3 regions of the Rhizobium leguminosarum genome follow, and region 3 is predicted to be linked to each of the others. Evidence: riboswitches for the same ligand, from Rfam matches in the RefSeq annotation. Region 3 holds a riboswitch; each other region holds the start of a gene.

Region 1 (2,197 bases), on a different replicon from region 3:
CGAGACGGCGAGGCCGCTGCGCTCCGCCACTTCGCCGACCGTCAGGAGCTTGCCGAGCGGCGCTGCCGGGATTGTATCCATCGCCTCTTGACCTCAAGATTAGTTGAGGTTTTATAACCCTTGCTCCTGCAATCGTAAAGTCCAATCGCAATAAGGAGCGACGCATGCAAACACCCACCAGGCTGGCTGTCATCTATGGAAGTACGAGAGAGGGCCGCATCTGCGACCGGGTGGTCAAATGGCTGACGCAGGAACTCGTCCGCTTCCCGCAATTTGATATCGATATCATCGATCCATTGGATTTCGCGCTGCCGGCCAACCGTGACATGGCGCACCCCGAAATCGCCAGGCTCGCCAGCCGGCTTGGCATGGCCGACGCCTTCATCACCGTCACGCCGGAATACAATCACAGCTTCACCGCCTCGTTGAAGTCGATCATCGATTTCTTCTTCGAGCCCTGGCAGGGCAAGCCGGTCGCCTTTGTTTCCTATGGCGGCATATCCGGCGGCCTGCGCGCCGTCGAACAGCTGCGGCTGGTCTTTGCCGAACTCCACGCCGTCACCATCCGCGATTCGGTGAGCTTTGCCGCACCTTGGAACCGCTTCGATCCAGACGGACGACTCGATAATCCCGCCGATACAATGCGGTTGCTCGATCGGATGATGGCGAGGCGGAATGGTGGACGCAGGCGCTCGTCACCGCCCGCAGCAATCGTCCCTATGCCGAAATAGAGCGCTGCGCGTCTTTTCAGATGCGCTAAGGACGCTCTATCGCTTTGAATCTGCGCATAGTCCTTTCCGAAAATCGATTCCGATTTTCGGGGTTATGCGCTAGCCGCCTGAGCCAGATGGCTCCGGTTCCGTTCCCGGCAGGTACGGAACCATTGGGCACACCCGGGCAAATCCTCCGCCCGGGTGTTTTCCATCACGTTCTGCTCATTCCGACCGCACGGACGGGTTCGCAATTTTGCGGTTGCGGGGAGAAAACCCCGGTGATAGTTTCCGCGCAAATAACAGGGGAGCTCCGTATTGCCGGGGCTGAGATGTGAGGCGCAAGCCTCTGGACCCTTCAAAGCTGATCTGGGTAATGCCAGCGGAGCGAGGTTCAGATGTTCTCAGGCGCACAAGTGTCACTCTATCCGATGTCCGACAATTTCGTCGGCATCATTCTCGATGTCGTCAAGGCGCTGGATCCCTATCGCGACCGGCTGCGTATCGAGACCGATGACATCTCCACACTGCTGGTCGGCCCGCCTGACATTCTCTTCGCCGCCATGCATGATCTTTTCGTCGCCGCAGCAAAGACCGGCGAGCATTGCGTGCTGTCCGCTGCCGTTTCACGCGGCTGCCCCGGCGAGCCCGACGACGCCATCTGCGGCATCAACCCCTCCCTCGGCCAGGCGGAGCCGCTTGCCGAGCGCATAACAGCCGCACTTGCCGCCGTTGACATCACCACCGAGACCGGACAGCCGACCGCCGCGCAATTCTCGCTCTACGTCATGGGAACCGGTACCCATATGGACGAGATCTACGGCTGCATCGACTTCCTGAAGCGCTCCGGCACCTTCGACCGCGCCAAGAATTTCTGCAGCAGGCTCTCTGGCGACGCCGGTGCCGTCTTTGCTACCATTCGTGAGGCCTTCCTTCGCTTCGGCGACCCCGAGGGACATGTGACCCTCGACATCACGGTGTCCGCCAATACAGCGCCGCGCGTCTTTTCAGACGCGCAAAGGACGCTGTAACACTTTAAATTGCTGCATAATTTATCCTTAAATCGATTCCGATTTAAGGGATTATGCAGTGCCCGACGAAAGCTTGAAATCGAACGCTGATGATACCGTCAAACCCATCGGAATCGCGCCTTGCCGCGCTCCGCACCGCTCTCTACCGGGGCATACCCGCCTTGCTCGCCGGCTGCGCCTTTTTGGCGGCATGGGAGCTCTATGTCGATCTCTCCGGCATCAAACCGTCCATCCTGCCGGCGCCTTCGCGCATCGTCATCCAGGGCTGGCTGAACCGCGAGGGACTGATTGCCAATACCTGGCCCACGCTCGGCGCGACACTCGGAGGTTTCGCCCTGTCGCTGGCCTTCGCCTTTGCCGCCTCGATCCTCATGGATTTCGTGCCCTTCATGCGCCGGGCATTGCTGCCGATCTTCATCGCCAGCCAGACCCTGCCGCTGGTGGCGATCGCTCCCC
Region 2 (2,197 bases), on a different replicon from region 3:
GTGTTCGTCGCAGCGTCCCAAGATTTTCGGGATCACTCTCGAGTGGCTGACTTCGCATCGGACCTCATCATGCTGAAACTTGGGGGAGAGGCTGTGGGAGCGAGGGCAGCAGTGGGTGTTAGCTGTTACCTAGTGGGTCAATAGTTGAAATTCAGTTGACTGCCGTAGTGCGGCAAAGCTGAACCGACCGATTTGTTTACTGCAGTTCCATAAATAAGGGTTACGCAGCACCGACGACATTATGGGTGCGGTTCGCATGAGCGGCCGCATTCTCAGTTCCTGCAATGGCATCGAGAGAACTGCTTCAAGCACTGAAAGCGACGACTGCGGCAAGTTGATCGGATTCATCCTTATCGGTCCAGCCGGTTGATGTCCTGGCGGAGCATGGCTGCGAATTTCTTCAGCCCATTTTGGTGAAGCGCGTTTATGAACCAACCGTCGGCGTTGTCTTGCGCAGATTAAGCCGCGCAAGTCTGGCACTCGAAAGAAGCGCCTCGGGAAACGCAATATGAAGGTCAGCCAGGAAATCATCTGGCTTCTTGCTCGTTATGCCGTAAGGACGCGCGTCTCGTCTCGGGAAATCCTTGGAGTGGCGACAAACAAGTTGCAAACGGTCGGGATATGGGTCCCGGTACCCTAAGGACTTGACGGAGCGCCATTGCTCACAATAGCTTAGCCCTATTCACCAGGGGGGTCCCGCCAAGGGGCTGAGATACTGCTGGTCGGATCGGCTTCGGCCGGCCGAGGCGCAGTGACCCGTTGAACCTGATCCAGTTCATACTGGCGTAGGGACGGTGCGAGCGCTGCGGCGGCGAGGGCGGGACTCCGTTCTTCGGATTCCGACGTGTTCTTCCATCATTCCAACTCTGGAACTGGGTCTCCAAACGTCAAACCTTGGAGCCTCGAACCATGAATATCGCAACCACCAAGCTCACCCCGGTCGTCACTACCGGCCCGCTTCCCGCCTCCACGAAAGTCCTGAAAGCTGGAACGATCCACCCGGACATCCGCGTGCCGATCCGTCAGATCGCATTGCATCCGACCTCCGGCGAACCGCCGGTCACCGTCTACGATTCCTCCGGTCCCTATACGGTAGAAGGCGCCGCGATCAGTATCGATGCCGGCCTGCCGCGCCTGCGCGAAAGCTGGATTGTCGCCCGCAGCGATGTCGAGGCCTATGAGGGCCGCATCGTCAGGCCGGAGGACAACGGCTTCGTGTCCGGCAGCCACCTGACGCCGGAATTCCCGATCCGCAACCAACCTTTCAAGGCAAAGGCGGGCAGGGCCGTCACCCAGCTCGCCTATGCGCGGGCCGGCATCATCACGCCGGAGATGGAATTCGTCGCCATCCGCGAGAACCTCGGCCGGCAGGCGGCCAGGGAACCGCTCGTTCGCGACGGCGAAAGTTTTGGCGCCCAAGTGCCGGATTTCGTGACGCCGGATTTCGTTCGCCGCGAAGTCGCGGAAGGTCGGGCAATCATTCCCGCCAACATCAACCACCCCGAATCCGAACCGATGATCATCGGCCGGAATTTCCTGGTGAAGATCAATGCCAATATCGGCAATTCGGCCGTCACTTCGTCGATGGCGGAGGAGGTCGAGAAGATGGTCTGGGCGATCCGCTGGGGCGCCGATACGGTCATGGACCTGTCGACCGGCCGCAACATTCACAATATCCGCGACTGGATCATCCGCAATTCGCCCGTGCCGATCGGCACCGTGCCGCTCTACCAGGCGCTCGAAAAGGTGAACGGCATTGCCGAGGACCTGACCTGGGAGGTCTATCGCGACACGCTGATCGAGCAGGCCGAGCAGGGTGTCGACTACTTCACCATCCATGCCGGCGTGCGGCTCGCCTATATCCCGCTCACCGTCAACCGCGTCACCGGCATCGTTTCCCGCGGCGGCTCGATCATGGCCAAGTGGTGTCTGCACCACCACAAGGAGAGTTTTCTCTACGAGCACTTTGAGGAAATTTGCGACATCGCCCAGGCCTATGACGTGTCGTTCTCGCTCGGCGACGGTCTTCGCCCCGGTTCGATCGCCGACGCCAACGATGCGGCTCAGTTCGCGGAACTGGAGACCCTCGGGGAGCTGACGAAGATCGCCTGGGCGAAGGATTGCCAGGTGATGATCGAGGGTCCCGGCCACGTGCCCATGCACAAGATCAAGGCCAACATGGACAAGCAGGTCGCGG
Region 3 (2,197 bases):
GGCCGCTTCCGGGTCGGGCGTGCCGCAGATGGCGGAAACGACGGCAAGCCCCTTGGCGCCGGCGGCGAACACTTGGGCGACATGATCCGCCTTGAGCCCGCCGATCGCGACCGATGGCACCGGCGAAGCCTTTACCAGCCTTGCAAGGCCGTCAAAGCCGATCGGCTGCTTGTGGTCGGCCTTGGTCGGTGTCGCAAACACCGGCCCGACGCCGGTGTAATCGATGAGATCAGGATCGACCGCGTTAGCAAGCGCCTCGCTCTCGACCGACAGGCCAAGGATCATCTCGGCACCGACCATCGCCCGCGCTTTGCGCGCATCCATGTCCTCCTGGCCGATATGCAGGCCGTCGGCGCCGATGGCGATTGCCCTCGACGTCATCGTTGACGATGAGCAGGGCGCCGGTCCCATTCAGCGCCTGTTTCAAGGCGCGGCCGGTCTCGATCATCCTGATGGTGCCGGCATGTTTGTCGCGCAGCTGCACCATGGTCGCGCCGCCGGCAACGGCAAGGCGCGCGGTTTCGACCATGCCGATCCCGGCGCAGAGATCGGGATCGAGGACGAGATAGAGCGAAAGATCGAAAGTCTTCATGCGGCTGATATCCTTGCCCTGGCGTCAAGCGTTTCGGCGTCGAGCGCGGCCAGCGCATCGAGGAAGCGCCAGGAGAAGGATCCCGGGCCGGCCGCACCAAGGGCTGCCTCCTCGCCGGCGATGGCGAAGGTTGAAAGTGCTGCGACCGTCGCGCCGAAGATATCCTCAGGCGCCGTCGCGGCAAAGGCGCCGACCAGGCAGGTGAGCGAGCAGCCGAGTGCTGTGACCTCAGGCATCAAGGCCGATCCGCCTTCGATGCGCACGGCCCGCTCGCCGTCGGTAACGAAATCCACGGCACCGGTAACGGCGACCACCGCCTGCTGCCGCTCAGCCAGCCATCGCGCCGAACCTTCCGCCTGCTCGACCGGATCGCGGCTGTCGACCCCCTGGCCGCGGCTTTCTCCGCCGGCTAGCGCGATGATCTCGGACGCGTTGCCACGAATGATGGTCGGGCGCAGGGCGAGCAGTTCGGCAACCGCATTGCGGCGGAAGGCCGTCGCATAATGGGCGACCGGATCGAGCACCCAGGGTTTGCCGGCTGATGTCGCCGCCTTCGCAGCCGCCTGCATGCCGTCGATCCATTGCGTCGACAGCGTGCCGATATTGATTGTCAGCGCGCTGGCGATCCCGGCGAATTCGCCGGCTTCTTCCGCGGCATGCACCATGGCGGGCGAGGCGCCGGCGGCGAGCAGAACATTGGCGGCGATATTCATGGCGACGTAATTGGTGATGCACTGAACGAGCGGCGGCTTTTCGCGCATCGCCTTCAGCATAGCTCCTGGTGTGGTCCTGGTCTGCATGTGGCCCCTTTTCAGGCGGGGCAGGCGCGGGGCGGCCCGTATGGCGATGCCCCGAGCGACTCCTCCGCCGGCATTATCCGGTTCAGGTTCGAAGGGTGCTTCTCAGCCCGTCTGTCGACGAACGCCCCTGTCTCTCATCGGGTTTCTTTTCGCAGAGAACAGCGCGCCTGTCACCCCGAAAATGACAACTCCACGACCAACGCCGCCGCGTCTCTTTACGAAAGGCGGTCAGCCGACGAGATGCAGGCGGATTGGCTGTTGCAGCACGAGCTTCGACAGCAAGGCGCTCCTCGTCGATATTCTAGTAAGTCTCAACCTTCAGTCACGCATGCGCTTCCCTGCCGCGATAGACCTCCGGATCAGGGATCGGAACCGCTGCGATCAGCGCGCGGGTGTAGTCATCTCGTGGGTTCTCGAAGATATCCCGCCGTGTGCCGGTTTCGATGATGCGGCCGGCGCGCATGACGGCGACGTTGTGCGACATGCGCTCGACCACCGCCATGTCGTGGGAGATGAAGAGATAGGCGAGCCCCATGGTTTCCTGCAGTTCGAGCAGGAGGTCGAGCACCCGGGCGCGGACGGAGACGTCAAGCGCTGCGACGCTTTCGTCGGCGACGATCAGCTTTGGCTCAAGCGCCAGCGCCCGGGCGATGCAGATGCGTTGGCGCTGGCCGCCTGAAAACTCGTGTGGATAGCGCGTCGCCGCATCAGGCGTCAGGCCGACCCGGCGCAGCAGTTCGGCGACGCGGTCCTGCCGTTCGCTGTGGTTGCCGATACTGTGGATGACCATCGGTTCGCCGATCGC

Evidence for each region. A riboswitch is a leader RNA that binds a small molecule or an ion and turns the genes downstream of it on or off. The one in region 3 is predicted to bind thiamine pyrophosphate.
Region 1: it holds a riboswitch for thiamine pyrophosphate, as region 3 does, so the genes downstream of both, BA011_RS18205 (YkoF family thiamine/hydroxymethylpyrimidine-binding protein) here and thiM (hydroxyethylthiazole kinase) in region 3, are expected to answer to the same signal.
Region 2: it holds a riboswitch for thiamine pyrophosphate, as region 3 does, so the genes downstream of both, thiC (phosphomethylpyrimidine synthase ThiC) here and thiM (hydroxyethylthiazole kinase) in region 3, are expected to answer to the same signal.

What each region holds. Positions count from the first base shown of each region.
Region 1 is NZ_CP016286.1:3,715,542-3,717,738, forward strand. It holds gene soxR (redox-sensitive transcriptional activator SoxR) at 1-81, opposite strand, end outside; partial or broken gene BA011_RS18200 (NADPH-dependent FMN reductase) at 165-760, shown strand; TPP riboswitch at 1,005-1,118, shown strand; gene BA011_RS18205 (YkoF family thiamine/hydroxymethylpyrimidine-binding protein) at 1,109-1,741, shown strand; gene BA011_RS18210 (ABC transporter permease) at 1,831-2,197, shown strand, end outside.
Region 2 is NZ_CP016287.1:886,329-888,525, reverse strand. It holds TPP riboswitch at 678-810, shown strand; gene thiC (phosphomethylpyrimidine synthase ThiC) at 910-2,197, shown strand, end outside.
Region 3 is NZ_CP016289.1:615,965-618,161, reverse strand. It holds partial or broken gene thiE (thiamine phosphate synthase) at 1-592, opposite strand, end outside; gene thiM (hydroxyethylthiazole kinase) at 589-1,392, opposite strand; TPP riboswitch at 1,436-1,531, opposite strand; partial or broken gene BA011_RS34435 (ABC transporter ATP-binding protein) at 1,715-2,197, opposite strand, start outside.